2 regions of the Pseudomonas sp. NPDC087803 genome follow, and region 2 is predicted to be linked to the other one. Evidence: riboswitches for the same ligand, from Rfam matches in the RefSeq annotation. Region 2 holds a riboswitch; the other holds the start of a gene.
The links. Region 2 has a riboswitch for manganese ahead of mntP (manganese efflux pump MntP). Riboswitches for the same ligand answer to the same signal wherever they lie in the genome.

Region 1 (9,782 bases), on a different contig from region 2:
CGCCGCGGTCGTCGATCTGGCGCCTGCCACACCGATTCAGTTCCGAGGTCTGTGATGTCGCTGCACTTGATGACGCTGTTTACCGCCCATCCCGCCAAATTGATCAACCTGCTGGCGCTGGCGCTGGCCTTCCCCGGCAGTTGGCTGCTGCACGCGACCCGCCGCCGTGAACAACGCGCCCTGGCCAGCATCGCCGCGCAACGCCAGGCGCAACCGAATGCCGAACCGATTCTGGATTGGGCGACGCTGCGCATGAACCGCTTTTTCTACCGCTTCGGTTTTGCCTGCCTTGGCCTGGCCCTGATCGTTTCCTGGATCAGCACGCGCTTCTGAAAGCAAAAGATCACAGCCTGCGGCAGCTCCTACAGGGTGTACATCATTTCCCTGTAGGAGCTGCCGCAGGCTGCGATCTTTTGATCTTGCCGTTGTTTTACAACGGCACCCCAGCCTTCACCCGGTACTGATTGCGCACCGGCGTCGCATATTGCAGCACCAGATACGGACGGTGTTCTTCAGGGCAGGCGTCCAGCCGGCGCTGCCATTCTTCCTGCGCCTTGGCCAGTTCGTCGGCCGGGAACACTTCGGCAGCCTTCGGCACGTTCAGTTGCGGATCGGCATCGGCCCACATCGCATACGCCAGGTAATGCACCGGGAACAGGCGATAACCGCCGAGAATCTGCTTGTCCATCTCGACCGCCAATTGCTTGGTGTCTTCGAACAGCTGGCTGATCGGCGCGGCAAAGTTAACGTGCACCCGGCCCTTGTAGCCGGTGATGCCCTTGGCGATGCTCACGTCATCCTCGCCCGGCGCCTTGGCGTAGGTGCCGGTGGTGGCGCGGATGTACAGCTCGCGAGCCTTGGCCTGGTCGCACGGGTCGTATTCGTAGCTGATCGACACCGGGGTCAGGTTCAGCGACTGAATCACTTCGCCGAACGGCTCGTCCTTGCGGCTCATGTGGAACATCTTGAGGATCGCCGACTCGGTGCGGTCGTCGCCGTCCTTCGCCCGGCCCTCGGCCTGAGCGATCCAGATCGACGCGCAATCATTGCGGATCGAGTGGTTGATGTACGCCGACAGCAGCTGATACGCCGCCATCTTTTCGCGACGCCCGGTGATCGAGCGATGCACGATAAAACTCTTGTTCAGGCGCATCAAATCGCTGACGAAGGGCTTTTGCAGCAGGTTGTCGCCGATCGCGATGCGCGGGGTCGGCAGGCCGGCGTGGTACACCGCGTAGTTGACGAAGGCCGGGTCCATCACGATGTCGCGGTGGTTGGCGATGAACAGGTAGGCGCTGCCGGACTTGAATTGCTCGACACCGGTGTAGGTCACGCCATCAGTGGCGCGCTCGATGGTGTGGTCGACGTAGAACTCGACTTTGTCCTGCAAAGTGGCCACCGAGGTCACGTCGGCAAACTCACGTCGCAGCCGATGGGCTATAAGTGGTTTGAGCATCCAGCCGAAGGCACCGGCAAAACGCGGGAAGCGGAAGTGGGTGAGGATATCTAGAAACGCCTTGTCGCCGAGCAGTCTTGCCAGTACCGCAGGTACTTCGCTGTCGTCGTAAGGTCGGATGGCATCGAATTCGCCCATCATGCTCTCTTGTTGGAAACGGCTAGGGTAAGTAAAGGTTTTGATAGAAAAACAACGGGGCACGGTCTGAAAAGGTAGCCAGACAAAAATAGCCCTGCAAATAGACCGGCGATTATACGCACAAGTCACCTGGGAGACCGCGATGCTGGAAAGCGCACTGTATGAATGTCCGTATTGTGGTGAAGAGGTCGAGACGACGGTGGACCTGTCCGCAGGCGATCAGACCTACATCGAGGACTGTCAGGTGTGTTGTCGACCGATCACGTTTGTCTTGCAGGTGCATGGCGAGGATTGGTTTCTGGAAGTCTTCAGCGAAAACGAGTGAGGGGCGCCCATGCAGCGAATCTACGAGCCGGAAAACCTGATGGAAGGCGAAATGCTCAAGGGCATGCTCGCCAGTGAAGGTATCGAGGCGCACCTGGTGGGCCGGGATCTGCTTGGCGGCACGGGGGAATTGCCGATTTTTGGCCTGCTCGGCCTGTCGGTCGAAAACGATCAGGCCGAATACGCCCGCGAACTGATCACCGCGTACAATGCCGCGCTGCCGCTGCCCGGCGATGAACCGGAGAGCTTCCCCGGGACGCTGGTCTGTTAGGCTGACGTTCGTTTTATTTCTGAGTCGTGTTGCCCCATGTGTGGACGTTATGCCCTGTTTCGCTGGAACCGCGATTTTGCGGCCCTGCCCGGATTTCCCGCCGATCAGCAGGCGCAGTGGAACATTTCCCCCAATGATTCGGTGTTGATGCTGCGCGCCGAGGCTGACGGCCAACGCACGCTGGCCCGCGCCCGTTGGGGCCTGACGCCGCCGTGGCTGACCGATCTGTCGAAAACACCGGCGCATGCCCGGGCGGAAACGGTGGCCGAGCAACCGATGTTCCGCGAGGCGCTGCGCCTGCGCCGCTGCCTGCTGCCGGCCAACGGTTTCTACGAATGGCGCGGCAACCTGCGCAAGCGCCCGTACTGGTTGACGCCGGGGGAGGGCTCGTCGCTGTTTTTCGCGGCGATCTGGGAGGCGTATCCGGTGCAGGAGCAGGTGTGGCTGAGTACGGCGGTCATCACTCAGCCGGCAGCCAGTCAGCGACGACCGCTGATTCTTGATGAGGCGGGGCAGGCGGCCTGGCTCGACCCTGCGACGCCGCTGCATGTGCTGCAGGGCTTGCTCGCCAGTGAACCGGCAGCATTGCGCGAGCGGGTGTTGGCGAATCTGATCAATGATCCGAAGCTCAATGGGCCGGAGTGTCTGACCCCGGGTTAAGTCAAAAGCCCCTCACCCTAACCCTCTCCCTGAGGGAGAGGGGACTGATTGGGGGATATTGACGAAATATACCGACTTGAACGCTCAGCTTTGAATCCATAATCGACTGGTTATTTCAGGTCGATGTATGACGGAAGACAACTCGGTCAGTCCCCTCTCCCTCTGGGAGAGGGTTAGGGTGAGGGGCTTTTCGCTTTTCAGACCTTGAACTGGTTGATCAAGCGCCGCTGCTGCTCCGCCAATTTAGTCAGGCCGGCACTCGCCGAACTCGACTCATCCGCACCACCCGCCACTTCATTCGCCACCTGACCGATATTGATCACGTTGCGGTTGATGTCATCCGCCACTGCGCTTTGCTCTTCCGCCGCACTGGCAATCTGCGTGTTCATGTCATTGATCACCGACACCGCCTGAGTAATCGTCTCCAGCGCCTCGGCCGCTTTCGCCGCGTGCTGCACGCTTTCGTCGGTGCGGTGCTGACTGTCTTCCATGACCCGTACCACATCGCGAGTGCCCTGTTGCAGTTGCTGGATCATGCTCTGGATTTCTTCGGTGGCCTTCTGGGTTTTCTGCGCCAGATTGCGCACCTCGTCCGCCACCACGGCAAAGCCGCGACCCTGCTCGCCGGCCCGCGCCGCTTCGATCGCTGCGTTCAGCGCCAGCAGGTTGGTCTGCTCGGCGATCCCGCGAATCGCGGTGAGGATCGCATTGATGTTTTCGCTGTCCTTGGCCAGCGTCTGCACCACGTTCACCGCTTTGCCGATTTCAAGCGCCAGCACACCAATCGAGTTCGAGGTGTCACGGACAATCTGCATGCCCTGGCCGGCGGCCTGATCCGCATGGCTGGCGGCTTGCGCAGCCTGAGTGGCATTGCGCGCCACGTCCTGAGCGGTGGCGGTCATTTCCTGCACTGCGGTGGCGACCTGATCAATCTCGGCCATTTGTTTCTGAATGCCGATGTTGGTGCGAATGGCGATGTCGGCAGTGTGCTCGGAGGAATCGCTGACGCTCTGCACCGACGTCACCACCTGCGTGATCATCGCCTGCAACTTGGCGAGGAACGTGTTGAAGCCCTTGGCAATCGAACCCAGCTCATCGCTGCGATCACTGCTCAAGCGGCGGGTCAGATCGCCTTCACCTTTGGCGATGTCATCGAGCATGGCGACCATCTGCTTCAGGGGGCGGGCGATGCCGTGACCCACCAGCCAGATCACCAGCAGACCGATGGCGGCGATAATCAGGCCGACCATGGCCATGCCGAAGGTGTCGGACTTGCGCTGCGCATCGAGGTCGGCCTGGAGTTTCTGCAGATCGGCCATCACCGCGTTCAACGGCAGTTGCAGCATCAAGGTCCAGCGCGCGTCGGTCTGGCCGATGCCGAACGGCAGGTACAGCTCGATGCGGCCCTTGTCCTTATTGACGGAGTAGGTGACTTCGCCGCGCTTCAGATTGGCCATGTTGGCAATCTGCTCGGCGTCGAGAATGTCGCTGACTTTCTCGCCGAATTTGCTCGGGTCTTGAGTGTAAGCGACGATCCGGCCGTTGCCGCCGATCAGAGCCATTTGCCCGGCGCCGCTGTACAGTTTCTGGTTGGCACCCAGAAGCATGTCCTGGATGAAGTTCACCGACAGGTCGGCGCCGACGATGCCCTGGAACGCGCCGTTGAGCATGATCGGTTCAATAAAGGAGGCGAGCATGACGATCTTGTCGCCGACCTTGTATGGCGCCGGATCGATCACGCAGGATTTCTTGCTCTCTTTCGAGCACAGGTAGTACTCGCTGGCGCGTACGCCGGTGGACAGGACTTTCTGGTCGTCGACGTCGGCCAGTTTGTCCAGGCCCAGGGTGCCGTCGTCATTGCGGAACCACCAGGGCAGGAAGCGCCCGTTGGCCGCGTCGATACCGACCACGCGGGTGCCGATGTAGGCCGCGTCATTGTGGTCCAGTGCGTTTTTTTCCCAGCCGATGTAGGTGCCGAGAATCTTCGGGTTCTTCTCGACGTTCTCCTTGATCAGGCTGATCAACTGCTCGCGGCTGACGCTCAGTCGCGGCTGGCCGTCGGCGCCCGGCGTGCCGAGCAGCGCGTTGACTCGCACCAGGCCGCCGGCAATCAGCAGTGGCGCTTCGAGTTCGCGCTGGATCTGGCTGACCTGGGTCTGCGCCAGCGAAGTCAGGCGTTGTTCGATGACTTGTTCGAACTGCGCCTGAGTGCGCTGTTGCACCATGTCTTGGGTGCGGGCACCGGAAAACAGCGCGTACAGCACCAGCGCGGCGACCACGCTGAGGACGATGGCGCCGGCCAGGGCGGCGACGGAAAACTGGATCGACTTGAACTTCATGGGAGCTCCGCACGCAAGAGGACGTCTGCGCTGTTGTATCGGCAGCAGGCATTGCGCCATGAGTGGCGGGCGGCACATTGGGCGGGCGATGTCGCAAATGGATCAGTGTGCGACGCAGTGGCAGCGGGTCTGCCGGTGCTGTGAATTTTTTACGACAGCAGTGGTGGGAAACTTCCGAAAGACGCTGCAACACGTCTGTTGTATCTGGCGCCGATACAATTCACCCCCTACGATACGCGGCAGGTTTTCAGGGAGCTTTTGAATGAACAAGACATTGGTTGTAAGTGCACTGAGCGCAGCGCTGTTGCTGGCCGGTTGTCAGTCGGTCAACACCACCAGCGGCGGAGCCGTAGGTGTGGAGCGCAAGCAGTACATGTTCAGCATGCTGTCCTCGCAAGAGGTCGACCAGATGTATGCGCAGTCCTATCAGAAGACCGTCGGCGAGGCGTCGAGCAAAGGCGTGCTGGACAAGACCAGTCCGGAGGCCAAGCGGGTTCAGGCGATTGCCAATCGGCTGATCGCCCAGGCGCCGAACTTCCGTCCGGACGCCGCGCAGTGGCAATGGGAAGTCAATCTGATCAAGAGCGATGAACTCAACGCCAACTGCGGCCCTGGCGGCAAGATCATTTTCTACACCGGGCTGATCGACAGCCTGAAGCTGACCGACGATGAAATCGCCGCGGTCATGGGCCATGAAATCGCCCACGCCCTGCGCGAGCACGGTCGTGAAGCGATGTCCAAAGCCTATGGCGTCGAAATGGCCAAGCAGGGCGCCGGCGCGTTGTTCGGTCTGGGTCAGGACAGCCTGGCGTTGGCCGACACCGTGGCCAACTACGGCATGACCTTGCCCAACAGCCGCGCCAACGAAAACGAAGCCGACCTGATCGGACTCGAACTGGCCGCCCGCGCCGGCTACAACCCGAACGCGGCGATCACCCTGTGGGACAAGATGAGCAAGGCCTCGGAAGGCGCACCGCCGGAATTCATGAGCACCCACCCGGCCTCATCGAGCCGGATCGCCTCGCTGCAGGCAGCGATTCCGAAAGTCATGCCGCTGTACGAGAAAGCCCCGAAATCCTGATGGTTTTGCCGCGAGGCTGATGGCCCCTTCGCGAGCAGGCTCGCTCCCACCTTTGGAATGCATTCCACTGTGGGAGCGAGCCTGCTCGCGAAGAACGATAACTCGGTCTACCGACTTACGGGATTAAATCCAGCCACTGCTCTGCATCGCCTTGTACACCGCAACGATCGCCAGAATGAAGAACGCCGAAGCGGCCAGGCGACGGATCAAGGTCAGCGGCAATTTCTCCGCAGCAAAGTTACCCGCCAATACCACCGGCACGTTGGCAATCAGCATGCCCGCCGTGGTGCCGATGATCACCAGCCACAGCTCCGGATATTGCGCCGCCAGCATCACGGTGGCGATCTGCGTCTTGTCACCGATTTCCGCCAGGAAGAACGCGATCAGCGTGGTCAGGAAGGGGCCGAACTTGCGTGCGGTGCTGGCTTCATCGTCGTCCATCTTGTCCGGGACCAGCGTCCACAGCGCAGTGGCGGTGAAGCTCGCGGCGAGAATCCAGTGCAGAACAGAATCGGAGAAGAAGCTGCCGAACCAGGCGCCTACCGCACCGGCTGCCGCGTGGTTGGCCAGGGTCGCGGCGACGATACCGGCAATGATTGGCCAGGGTTTGCGAAAGCGGGCGGCGAGAATCAGCGCGAGCAGTTGCGTCTTGTCGCCGATTTCGGCCAAGGCAACGATTGCGGTGGGAACGAGTAACGAGTCCAGCATCAGGATTTTCCTAAGGGGCGGGTCGACACGGCTATGACACGTACAGCCTTCCCGCCCCGGGTAAGGTGTGCGTGTCATAGGTCTTGTCAAACCCTGCGATCCGTCTGGTGCGGACGCTTGGGTCGCATACGCCATGATCTGAGGATCAAGTATGTTGACGTATGCCGGACGAGCTTGGCGCTCGTGGGAGACTACTCCCCTAGGACGGAGCGGATTCTGCCTTCGCAAAACCGATAGAGCAAGAACAAATTTTCAGCCGCGCTTGGCTCGGTAAATCCGGAAACCATTGCCTTCAGCCTTGATCGCACACACACCCAGATGCTCTTCGATCAGTGGCTGATACTTCAGGAAGCTGTTCGCGACCAGCCGTAGTTCGCCGCCGTTTTTCAGATGTTTGGCCGCTTTTCGCAGCAAGTTCTCGGTGGCGAAATAATCGGTGTGCACCCCGACATGGAACGGCGGATTGCTCAGGATCGCGTTCAAACCCATCGGTGCAGCGTCGATACCGTCGCCGGTCAGCACTTCGGCTTCCAGACCGTTGGCCGCCAAGGTCAGGCGACTGCTGGCGGCGGCGAAGGCATCGACGTCGAGCAACGTCACCTGATTGTGCGGATAACGCCGCTTGACCGCGGCGCCCAACACCCCGGCGCCGCAACCGAAATCCAGCAGATGACCGCTCGGCAATTTGTCCAGATGCTCCAGCAGCAGGGCGCTGCCGCGGTCCAGGCGACCATGGCTGAACACGCCCGGCAGACTGATGACTTTCAACGGGCCTTCGGCCAGCGGCAGCTCATAAGTCTGCGCCAGGCTTTCCAGCGATTTGGCTTCAGGTGCATTGGCCACGGTGACTTGCCACAGTTGGCAGTGACGGGCGCTGTCGAGCTTGCGCGGCTTGCCGAACGGGTTGAGCTGCTTGGACGCACCTTCGATACCGCTGCGTTTTTCCCCGACCAGAAACACCTCGCGCCCGGGCAGACGTGCGGCCACCGCGTTGAGGATGTAATCGGTCAGGTCCTTGGACTTGGGCAAAAACACCACGGCGCTGTCGAACTCGCGCTCCGGCACGTTCACGCCGAAATGGCTGCGACCTTCGAAGCGCGCATCAAGGGCGGCTTGATCGCCGGCATGCCAGCACCAGCCGAACGCATTCGGCAAGCGCCCCAGCAGATCGTCGGCAGGCAAACCGGCCAACAACAGCGAACCCTGGAATAACTCGGCCTGACGAAGCAGTACTTCACTGCGCGGATCCATAACTGCTCCTTGGAAAAAAAGTGCCGCAGTTTATCAACTGACGACCCGCAGCGCTGTACCGCTGAAGAACGCCTGGGCGTTTTCGGTCAATTGGCCAACGATACGCTGCCGCGCTTCGCGACTGCCCCAGGCGTTGTGCGGGGTGACGATCAGCCGTGGAATATCGGCGGCGAGCAACGGATTGCCGTTGACCGGTGGTTCGACACTGAGCACATCGGTGGCCGCGCCGCCGAGGTGACCGTTGCGCAGGGCATCGGCCAAGGCTTGCTCGTCGATCAAACCACCGCGAGCGGTGTTGACCACAAACGCGCCGGGTTTCATCGACGCCAGCTCGCGGGCGCCGATGAAGTGCCGGGTGTGTTCGTTGAGCGGGCAGTGCAGGGTCAGGGCGTCGATCTGCGGCAGCAATTCGTTCAGCGGCAGTCGGTCCGGGCGCGCCGGGCGGCCGGGAATCTGCCCGAGCAACACACGCATGCCAAACGCTTCGGCCAGCCGTGCGACTGCGCCGCCGAGTTCACCGTGACCGAGCAGGCCGAGGGTTTTACCTTGCAGTTCGACAATCGGGTAGTCGAGCAGGCAGAACTGTCTGGCCTGCTGCCAGCGACCCTCGCCGACCGCTTTTTGATAATCGGCCAGGCGGGTGGCGAGGTTGAGCAGCAACATGATCGTGTGCTGCGCCACCGACGGCGTGCCGTAACCCTGACAGTTGCACACGGTGATGCCATGGGCGCGGGCCGCGTCCAGATCGACGTTGTTGGTGCCGGTGGCGGTAATCAGGATCAGTTGCAGATCGGGGTTGGCGGCCATCGCGGCAGCGTCGATGCGGATCTTGTTGGTGATCGCCACGCTGGCCCCGTGCAGGCGCTCGCTGACCTGTTCGGGCGCAGTCTGGGCGAACAGTTGCAGGTCGCTGAAGCAGGCGCGCAACGGGCTGAGGTCAAGATCGCCAAGATCCAGTGACGGGTGATCGAGGAATACGGCGCGGCGCGGGTTCGTCATCAACTGTACCTTTTGTGCTTGGAACGGAAGGCGTAATCTGCCGAGCCTACCAGATGAAACAAATCGTTACGTACAGCGCCCGCAATACCCTGTGGCGAGGGAGCTTGCTCCCGCTGGGCTGCGAAGCAGACCCAAACCCATTCACCGTACTGTGTCAGGCACACCGGTGTTTCAGGTTTTACGACTGCTGCGCAGCCGAGCGGGAGCAAGCTCCCTCGCCACAGGGTTTGAGCCAGTTGATGAATTGTTTTTACTCATTAAAGAGGAGCCCCCATGTACTGGACCGAGTTCTTGACCGTTGCACTGATCCATCTGTTGGCCGTGGCCAGCCCCGGCCCGGACTTTGCCGTGGTGGTGCGCGAGAGCGTGACCCATGGTCGGCGCGCCGGCACCTGGACCGCGCTGGGGGTGGGCACGGCGATTTTCCTGCATGTGGGTTATTCGTTGCTCGGCATCGGCCTGATCGTGTCGCAGTCGATCGTGCTGTTCAACGCCTTGAAATGGGCCGCCGCGGCGTACCTGCTGTACATCGGCTTCAAGGCCTTGCGCGCGCAG
Region 2 (9,782 bases):
CAGCGTGCTGATGTTGAAAAACGGTGAGGTAATCAACTGCCGTGGCGCCGACCAGTTGCGCCCGAAATCATCCGAGACCATCACGTTGATCGCACTGGTGGCCCAGCCGCCCACGGATACCGAGACATAGAACATCCACAATCGTTGATCCGGCGCGAGGGCAATCACCGGGTTGCCCAGTTTGCGGATGTAGCGCTGGGTGCCGTCGCGGGTTGATTCGCGGGTGGCCAGCACCTGCTCGGCGCCCCACTCCGCGGTGTCGGCGTCATAGCGGGCGGTACGGATCTGCACGTCGGCAGCGCCTTCGCGGGAACCGGCAAACCACACCGCCATCAGGTCACCGCCCGGCAGCGCGGTCACCGACGATGAGTGCACGAAATCATTCAATTGCGAGGAGACGAAGCGACTGTTGTACAGCGGTTCCGGTGCCTGCAGCGAGGCATCGACCGGCGGCGTCGCCACGGCAAACGGTGCCAGCACATGGGCCGGATGACTGCGCCAGGCGCCCCAGAAAATCAGGCTCACGGCCAGTCCGCCAAGGACAAATTTCAAGCGATCGGGAAGCGCACGCATAGTCGACTCACGGCAAAAACAGGATGGAGGGCAATCGGCAAACATCCCTGTCAGCGCGGCGAATCGTCCGGCAAGTGGCGCCGGCGTCCGGTGAGCATCGACAACGGCAAGTTGTCGCGAACCAGAAAACTTTCGAACAGCGCGGCGGCGATGTGCAGACACACCAGCACCAGCAAGCTGTCGACGGCGGTTTCGTGCACCTGCAACGGCCAATCGGCGCCCCACAAGGCGTCGACTTCTTCCATGGCCCAGCCGCTAATTCCGGCGATAAACATCGCCAGTAACATCAACAGCATCACCAGCGCGCCAATCGGCGAATGCCCGAGACGATGCTCGGGCCGTCCGGCAATCAGCGAGCGCGCATGGGTGATCAGCCGCGTCGGCGTCGGCCAGAAATCCGCCCAACGTGCACTGCGCGGCCCGACGAATCCCCACACCAGCCGCACCAGCAGCCAGCCCATGGCGTAATAGCCGAGCCACACATGCCAGTCATCATCGGCTTCATTGAAGAAGTAATTGGCGACGAAGACGCCCGCGATGGACAGATGAAACAGCCGCACCACGGGGTCCCAAAGGCGCAGGGACGCGCTCGGCATCAGCCCTTGATCTCGGTTTTCACCGCTTTGCCGCTGACCGGGTCGTGGTAGATCTCGACCTTGCGCTTGTCCTTGTCGAAGCCGTAGATCTCGTAGCAGTTGCCGTCGGTGACCTTGAATTTGCTGATCTCGTAGCCCTGAGCCTTGAGTTGTTCCTGAAAGGCTTTCTGGTCTTGCCATTGCGAGCGTTCGGCGGTGGTGCATTGCGGGCCGGCGACGGCCAGCGGGCTGGCAACGATGAGGGACAACAGCAGAAGTTTGCGCATGGAAACACTCTCGCTCGATGAGGAAGGCCTCACTGTGCAAAAGCAACCTTAGCCGAAGCTTAGTTGGCAACGAGTCGTTACATCTTTCCCGTCGGGTCAACTGCCACAGTCGGCTGCACAGCGGCATGATGCCGCCGGTCAACCGCCGTCTTTGCACAAGAGAATCCGTTATGCGCCTATTGCTGGTCGAAGATGATCGCGCCCTCGGTCAAGGCATTCGCGTTGCCCTCGGCAGCGAAGGCTACACCCTCGACTGGTTGCAGGATGGGGTCAGCGCCCTGCACGCCCTGCGCAGTGAGAGCTTCGACTTGCTACTGCTCGACCTCGGCCTGCCCCGGCTCGACGGCCTGGCGCTGCTGCAACGCTTGCGCGGCGAGCAACAGGATTTGCCGGTGCTGATCCTCACCGCCCGCGACGGCACGGCGGAACGCATCGCCGGGCTGGATGCCGGCGCCGACGACTACCTGATCAAACCGTTCGATGTCGATGAATTGAAAGCGCGTATTCGCGCGTTGCTGCGCCGCAGTCAGGGCCGCGCGCAACCGGTGCTCGAGCATGCAGGAGTGTGCCTGGACCCGGTCACGCAACAGGTCAGCTGGCACGGCACCGACGTGGTGGTGACGCCGATGGAATATCAATTGCTGCACCAGTTGATGGCCCGCCCCGGCAAAGTCGTCACCCGCGAACGCTTGTCGCGAGCGCTGTATGGCTGGCAGGACCGGGTCGAGAGCAACACCCTCGAAGTGCTGATCCACAACCTGCGCAAAAAACTTTCGAGCGAGTTGATCCGCACCGTGCGCGGGGTCGGCTATGTGGTGGAGCTCAAGCCATGATTTCCATACGTGCGCGGATTCTGGTGCCGGTGCTGATTCTGGTATTGATCGGCGACCTGCTGATCAGTTGGCTGGTGCTGCGCGACAGTCACCATGAAATCGAAGAAGTCTACGATGCCCAACTGGCGCAAAGCGCGCGCCTGCTGCAAGGCGTACTGGCCCAGCGCACGCCCGGCGACAACGACTGGAACCGGCTCTATCAGGCCTTCGATGAAGCCATGAGCCGGGTCGGCGACGGTGAGGCTGCGCACCCTTACGAAACCCGTCTGACCTTTCAAGTGTGGCGCAGCGACGGGCAGTTGCTGGTGCGCTCGGCCGAAGCGCCGGAGCTTGCCGCGCCGCCCACCACCCTCGGCTCCCACGATCTGATGGAGAATGGCCGCGACTGGTGCGCGTTTCTGCTCAAGGATCCGCAACAGGGGCTGCTGATCTGGGTCGGCGAGCGTGACGACATCCGCCAGGATCTGATCGAACGCATCGTCGGCCACACGTTATGGCCGAGCCTGATCGGCGTACCGCTGCTGGCCGCGTTGATCTGGCTGACCATCGGCTGGGGCCTGCAACCGTTGCGCGCCATGGCGCAGAGCATTCGCGGACGTGACACCGAAACCCTGAAGCCGCTGCACCTCAGCCCCCTGCCGCATGATCTGGAGCCGATGCAGACCGCGCTCAATCGCCTGTTACAGCAGATCGACAATCTGCTGGCGCGTGAGCGGCGCTTCATTGCCGACGCCGCCCATGAGCTGCGCACGCCGCTGGCGATCCTGCGCATCCACGCGCAAAACGCGCAACTGGCGGCGACCCCGCAACAACGCGAAGAAGCCTTGGAATATCTGGTCAGTGCGGTGGATCGGGCGACGCGCATCGCCAGTCAGTTGCTGATCATGGCGCGCATCGAACCGCAGCTGGCCAATCCTCAAACCCGCAGCGTGGAATTGACCGAACTGGTGCGCGAAGAGCTCGCCGAACTGGCACCGCTGGCCATGGAAAAAGACGTTGAACTGATCCTCGACAGCGACCACCACTGCCCGGTCGACACCGACCCGGTGGCCCTCGCCATCGCCCTGCAGAACCTGGTGACCAACGCCCTGAATTTCGCCCCGCCGGGCAGCGAGGTGCGGGTTCAGGTGCAACCGCAGGCGGGCGGCGCGGTGTACATCAGCGTCGAAGACGCCGGCCCGGGTATCAACGAGGAGGAATACGCGCGGCTGTTCGAGCGTTTCTACAGCCACGGCCACGGTAACGGCGCGGGACTGGGGCTGGCGATCGTGCAGATGATCGTCAGCAAGATCGGCAGCACGTTGCAGCTGTACAACCGGCCGCAGGGCGGGTTGTGTGCGCAGTTGCGGATCAACGAGGCACCGTGACCCGGACAGCCTTTGCGTGAAAGACATTGTAATGAGGTGATTTAGCGAAGCGTTGCGCCGCCCCCGCTGGAATGCGCAGCAGTCCAGCTCGTCAAAGAGGGGCCGCTTCGCGCCCCATCGGGGATAAATCCCCTCGCCACAGTGATCTCCCAGAACCCAATGCAAATCTGGGCAGTAAGGATCCCTGAGCCAATCGATGCTTTTGACAAAATTTTCATGTTCGCCCAAATAAGATCCGCAGCCTCGTTGGGGAGTAGCCTGTTTCCGAGTCCCTCGGAAGCGTTCGTATCAACATTCTCGGCAACCTGCCGTGGTACGAACACCTTTTGGTTGGTGAGACCGACGACACATCCATGCCTAAAGTCGGGCGTGTGGTTGTGTCGTTGACTCATAGCCCGACTGGAAGTGTGCCCCGTGAATCCTGTTTCCCTCATATTCCTCGCCCTGGCCATGTCCACGGACGCGTTCGCCGCGGCCATCGGCAAAGGCTCCAGCCTGCACAAACCACGTCTGACCGAAGCGCTGCGCACCGGCCTGATCTTCGGCGTGATCGAAGCCATCACCCCGATCATCGGCTGGCTGATCGGCCAGGCCGCCACCCGCTGGGTCGCCGAATGGGACCACTGGATCGCCTTCAGCCTGCTGCTGATCCTCGGTCTGCACATGATCTACAACGGCCTGAAACACGAAGACGAGGAAGAAGAAAAACCCGGTCAGCATTCGTTCCTGATTCTCGCGGTCACCGCGTTCGCCACCAGCATTGACGCCCTCGCAGTCGGCGTCGGTCTGGCGTTTGTCGATGTGAATATCTGGGTGGCGGCAGCGGCCATCGGCGTGGCAACCATGACCATGGTGACCATCGGCGTGATGCTTGGCCGGGTGCTCGGCGCAGTGGTCGGCAAGCGTGCGGAAATCGTCGGCGGTGTGGTGTTGATGATCGTCGGCGCGACCATTCTGTACGAGCACTTGTCTGCCTGATTCAGCCCCGGATCAGCGCCGCCAGTGTCATCGCGTTGCCCAACGCGGCGCCACTGGCGGTGTTGTCGAAGATGCACCAGGTCGCGGCAGCTTCTGCTGCCGCGACTTTCATCTTCTCTGCCAGCGCTTGCAGATAACCGTCATCGTAGGCGCTGTGGTAGATACGTGGCGAACCGTGCAATCGCCAATAACGCACCCCCAACCAGCCCTGCGCTGAGTGGTCGCTACTGATCCGCGACGGATCGACCATGACCTGAGCAATCCGATACGCGCGCAGCATCGTCGCTGCCGCTGCCCAGGATTCATGCCGAGGTTCAACCACCACGTCTCCGTCGAAGCGTTGGCGCAACGCCACGAAAAACGCCTCTGCGCTTGCCGGCGCAAAGGCCAGCGAAGGCGGCAGTTGCACCAGCAAGCATCCCAGCCGATCAGCCAGTCCCTCGCATTGCTCGAGAAATTCGTCCAACGCTTGATCACAGTTTTGCAGACGCAATTGATGGGTGATCTGCTTTGGCACCTTCACCGAAAAACGAAAATCCGGCGGCACCGAATCCGCCCAGCGCGCATAAGTCTGACGCCGATGCGGACGATAGAACGAGCTGTTGATTTCCACACAGTCGAACCGCGCCGCATATCGCTGCAGATGCGTGCCCTCGGCCGGAAACTGCGGCCAATACTCACGTCCCAGACTCCAGCCTGCGCAACCGATGAACATCAAAAAAGCACCTTCGCCGCTTCACGCATGAAAATCTCTACGGTCTTCGGGCCGATTCCGTCGAACGCCATCAGGCGCAGTTCGAATTCAGTCCGATCGGCGCTGGCCTTGACGATGTTGCCGACCTTGCCGGCATATTCATCATTAAGCCGCGCCGCCAGCGCCAGCAAACGCGTGGCCGTGGTTTCGTCGTAACGCACGTAATGCGCTTCGCCTAGCATGCCGACCAGTTGTCGATGCGTGCAGTTCGCGAGCTTGCGCGGCGTGTCGCGCTGATGCCGCTCGGCAATCACTCGATAGGCCTCGGCGGCAATGTCGGCCTGAATGCGTTTGCCCATCAGAAAACTGGCGAGCAGCCATTTGAACAACCCCTCCTCGCTTACCGGATCGAGGCTGATGTGCAGGTCGTGGGCGCTGATGGTTTTGCTCATCGGTTTATCCCTCACTGCCCTCTGTAGGAGCTGCCGCAGGCTGCGATCTTTTGATCTTGTTTTTAAAAAATCAAAGTCAAAAGATCGCAGCCTGCGGCAGCTCCTACATGAAGTTATTTTTTGCCGGGGAGGACGCTGGCCAGCACCTGCTTGGCGGCTTGCACGATCACGCCCGCTTCGTCGGGGTCGCCCTTGAGCAGGGTCGTGGCGAATTTCTTCGCCTGTTCGAGCTTGATGTGCGGCGGCAATGGCGGCACGTTGGGGTCGGTTTTGAACTCGATCAGCACCGGCACTTCCGAGGCCAGCGCTTGTTCCCAGGCGGCGGCTACGTCTTCTTCGCGGTCGACGAAAATCCCTTTCAGGCCAATGGAAATGGCGAACAAGTGATACGGCACATCGGGGATGCTTTGCGACGCTTCGAACTTCGGATCGCCCTCCATCACCCGCTGCTCCCAGGTGACCTGATTCAAGTCCTCGTTGTTGAACACCGCACAGATCCATTTCGGGCTGTCCCACTGGCGCCAGTATTTGGCGACGGTGATCAGCTCGGCCATGTTGTTCATCTGCATCGCGCCATCCCCCACCAGCGCAATCACCGCCCGCTCCGGATGGGCAAACTTGGCGGCGATCGCATACGGCACGGCAGCGCCCATCGAGGCCAGCCCGCCAGATAGCGAACACTGCATGCCACGACGAATCTTCAGGTCGCGAGCGTACCAGTTGGCGCACGAACCCGAGTCGCTGGTGATGATCGCCTGATCCGGCAGGCGCGGTGACAGCTCGTACACCACCCGCTGCGGATTGATCGGATCGGCCTTGGACATGGCGCGTTTTTCCAGGGTCTTTTCCCAGGTGCTGCGCCAGCCTTCGATTTTCTTGCGCCACTTGTGCGAGGTTTTCTGTTCAAGCAACGGCAGCAGTGCCGCGAGGGTTTCGGCGGAGTCGCCGACCAGATTGACCTCCATCGGATAACGCAGGCTGAGCATGTCCGGTTGCAGGTCGATCTGCACGCCCCGCGCCTGACCTTCCTTGGGCAGAAATTCGGCATACGGGAAACCCGAACCGATCATCAGCAAGGTGTCGCATTCGTTCATCATCTTGTAGCTCGGCTCGGTGCCGAGCAGACCGATGCTGCCAGTGACCCACGGCAAATCGTCCGGCAGTGCAGCCTTGCCGAGTAACGCCTTGGCGACCCCGGCACCGAGTTTTTCCGCGATGGCAATCACTTCATCCGTCGCCTGCAACGCGCCAGCACCCACCAGAATCGCGACTTTTTCGCCACTGTTCAAAACGTCTGCGGCGCGCTGCAGATCCGCTTCATAGGGCAGCACTTTCGGCTTGGTATAACCGACGCCAGAGTGCGCGGTGCCGTGCGCCCGCGCCGGTGGCTCGTACTCGAGATCCTGCAAATCATTGGGCAGGATGATCGCCGTCACCCGCCGCTCGCCAACCGCCGTGCGCACGGCACGGTCGAGCAAATGCCGCACTTGCGACGGCGCCGACGCCTGCTGCACAAACGCCCCGGCCACATCCTTGAACATCGAAACCAGGTCCAGCTCCTGCTGGTAATGACTGCCGAGCGCCGTCCGCGCCTGCTGGCCGACAATCGCCAGCACCGGCTGGTGATCCATGCGGGCGTCATACAACCCGGTGATCAGGTGCGAAGCGCCCGGCCCCGAAGTGGCGATGCACACGCCCAACTCGCCCGTGAACTTGGCGTGGGCCGACGCCATGAACGCGGCCATTTCTTCGTGTCGGGCCTGAACGAATTCGATCTTGCCATTGGCTCGGGCGAGCGCGCCGAACACGCCATTGATGCCGTCTCCCGGATAACCAAAAATCCGCGTGACGCCCCATTGGCTAAGCCGCTCAACCAGAAAATCTCCCACTGTCGTCGTCATCTCGTTCCTCGCCTGTCACCGATGCATGAAGCCGTCCCGGCAGATCAGCCGCCGGGCGGTACAAGGGTCTGGACAGCCGGGACGCGCGCGAAGTTTCGATTGTTTTTACTCGCCGGCATTGCCGAACCGCCCCTGTAGGAGCTGCCGCAGGCTGCGATCTTTTGATCTTCAAAAACAACATCAAAAGATCGCAGCCTTCGGCAGCTCCTACACGGGGACCATTAGCGATGCGGATGCACCGTCAGCGCCACCAGTTTGATCACGATCGGCCGCACCACGAGGATGCAAAGGAAAGCCACCGGCATTGCCAGCTTGTAGGCGTGCAACGCATTACTCAGGTAGTCGTTATCAATCCCGGAATTGGCCGCAGTGATCACCAGCGACATCAGGAACGCCATGATCGTCGCCATGTACAACGCAAACACGTAGGGCGTCGCACGCGGTGACAGCTTGCGCCGGCTGAGATACAAGGCATCGGTAGTGGTTCTTTGATTCATATGGCTTTTCCATCCATTGACAGGGAGTCGGCACCTTAGCAAAGCGCCCTGCCCTCAACTAGACGGCCCGCCACAGGTACTTTATAAAGCACAACTTACGAATCAAACCCACGCGGCGGGACACCGATGAATCTGTTGGCGGCGATTGCCAGTTTTATCAAAGTGGTCGAAGCCGGCTCCATCGTCGGTGCCGCCAAGACACTGGGCGTCAGTGCGGCGGCGGTCAGCCAGACCCTCAATCGCCTCGAAACGCACCTCGGCGTTCGCTTGTTGCAGCGCACCACCCGCCGCATGGCCCTCACCGAAAATGGTGCGCTGTATTACGAGAAGGTCAGACGCATCGCGGCCGATCTGGAGTCGGCGCAAAGTGCGATTGTCAACGATGAAAGCGAACTGCAAGGTCGCTTGAGCATCGCCTCCACCAGCGCATTCGGCCGCCACGTATTGGCGCCGTTACTCGCCAGTTTTGCCGCGCTGCATCCACGCCTGCTGGTCGAGCTGTCGACCACCAACGGCAAGATCAATCACATTAAGGACGGCATCGACCTGAGCCTGCGGATCAAGCCGCAACTGGAAGACGGCATCGTCGCGCGCAAGATCGTTTCCCTGCCGTTCATCTTCTGCGCCGCCCCCGCCTACCTCGAACGCGCCGGCGTGCCGCAATCTCCGCAAGACTTGCAACACCACGCCTGCCTGACGTTCCGCTATCCACTGGACGGGCGCTTTCTGCGCTGGGGGTTCGTCCGTGACGGCGAGCATTACGACGCCCCGATCAACGCCACCGCCATCAGCGACGACATCGACGCCCTCGCGCAAATGGCAGTCAACGGCGCCGGCGTCACGCGTCTGGCCGAATTCGTCGCCGCGCCCTATCTGGAGAACGGTCAATTGCTGCCGTTGTTCGACGACCTGCAAGGTGCGGCTCATGCTTATGTCGAACCAATGGACATTTACGCATGCGTGCAGGAACGAGCGGCGATGACGCCGAAGGTCAGAGCCTTCATGGATTTTTTGACTGAGCACTTGAAGACACGCTGGCCGACCGAAGATGCTTTGGCCCCGTCGTTTCACGCGCCCACTGAAAAGGATTTGCAGTGAACACACCACGTTATGCAAAAGGCTCAGGGCAGCCACCGGTACATCTCGCGGCGATCAACTCGTCCGACTCGACAACGGGCCATCTGGTCTTCGCCGGCGCTGCTGCCGGAGAACGCACAATGCTCTTCACCTCAAATGCCGAGCTGGTGCACTTGCTCAACGAGCTGATGCTTGCGCGTGTACCTTTCGCTGTCGGAGGCATGTGCCCCGGCCCGGCGGATGAGGTGGCATTACTGATCGCCAACGCACAGCTTGTGGGCCCGTACCTCGAACTATCCTGGACTGGCCCGCAGCAATGGGTAGTACGCCAGATGGCAAATAACCCCGGTCAATGGCAGCTGGCAGCTGACCTCAGCGAGATTGCCAACACATCATTCGATCCGGAGTCGCTGAAAAATCTTATGCTGTCTTGTCTGATGCCTGTCAGATAACCATCGGCAAATCCACCATGAGGTCCATTTCATGAGTAAAGCGCCCTACGTACCGCCCAAAGTCTGGAAACACGATGCGCCGTCCGGCGGCCAGTT

Region 1: linked by a shared signal. The riboswitch ahead of ACIOUG_RS17310 (TMEM165/GDT1 family protein) and the one ahead of mntP (manganese efflux pump MntP) in region 2 are both predicted to bind manganese.

Annotation. Positions count from the first base shown of each region.
Region 1 is NZ_JBIUVO010000035.1:11,642-21,423, reverse strand. It holds gene ACIOUG_RS17350 (hypothetical protein) at 55-333, shown strand; gene ACIOUG_RS17345 (1-acyl-sn-glycerol-3-phosphate acyltransferase) at 431-1,594, opposite strand; gene ACIOUG_RS17340 (CPXCG motif-containing cysteine-rich protein) at 1,737-1,919, shown strand; gene ACIOUG_RS17335 (putative signal transducing protein) at 1,929-2,189, shown strand; gene ACIOUG_RS17330 (SOS response-associated peptidase) at 2,226-2,849, shown strand; gene ACIOUG_RS17325 (methyl-accepting chemotaxis protein) at 3,047-3,790, opposite strand; partial or broken gene ACIOUG_RS17320 (HAMP domain-containing protein) at 3,902-4,099, opposite strand; gene ACIOUG_RS17315 (M48 family metallopeptidase) at 5,451-6,269, shown strand; gene ACIOUG_RS17310 (TMEM165/GDT1 family protein) at 6,393-6,977, opposite strand; yybP-ykoY riboswitch at 7,067-7,189, opposite strand; gene ACIOUG_RS17305 (class I SAM-dependent methyltransferase) at 7,230-8,228, opposite strand; gene ACIOUG_RS17300 (2-hydroxyacid dehydrogenase) at 8,262-9,227, opposite strand; gene ACIOUG_RS17295 (LysE family translocator) at 9,501-9,782, shown strand, end outside.
Region 2 is NZ_JBIUVO010000001.1:562,359-572,140, forward strand. It holds gene ACIOUG_RS02320 (exo-alpha-sialidase) at 1-573, opposite strand, end outside; gene ACIOUG_RS02325 (cytochrome b/b6 domain-containing protein) at 624-1,169, opposite strand; gene ACIOUG_RS02330 (PepSY domain-containing protein) at 1,169-1,435, opposite strand; gene ACIOUG_RS02335 (response regulator) at 1,606-2,268, shown strand; gene ACIOUG_RS02340 (ATP-binding protein) at 2,265-3,635, shown strand; yybP-ykoY riboswitch at 3,872-4,044, shown strand; gene mntP (manganese efflux pump MntP) at 4,050-4,613, shown strand; gene ACIOUG_RS02350 (DUF72 domain-containing protein) at 4,615-5,328, opposite strand; gene ACIOUG_RS02355 (DNA methylase) at 5,328-5,759, opposite strand; gene ACIOUG_RS02360 (thiamine pyrophosphate-requiring protein) at 5,873-7,660, opposite strand; gene ACIOUG_RS02365 (DUF2798 domain-containing protein) at 7,882-8,157, opposite strand; gene ACIOUG_RS02370 (LysR family transcriptional regulator) at 8,284-9,255, shown strand; gene ACIOUG_RS02375 (hypothetical protein) at 9,252-9,686, shown strand; gene yghU (glutathione-dependent disulfide-bond oxidoreductase) at 9,718-9,782, shown strand, end outside.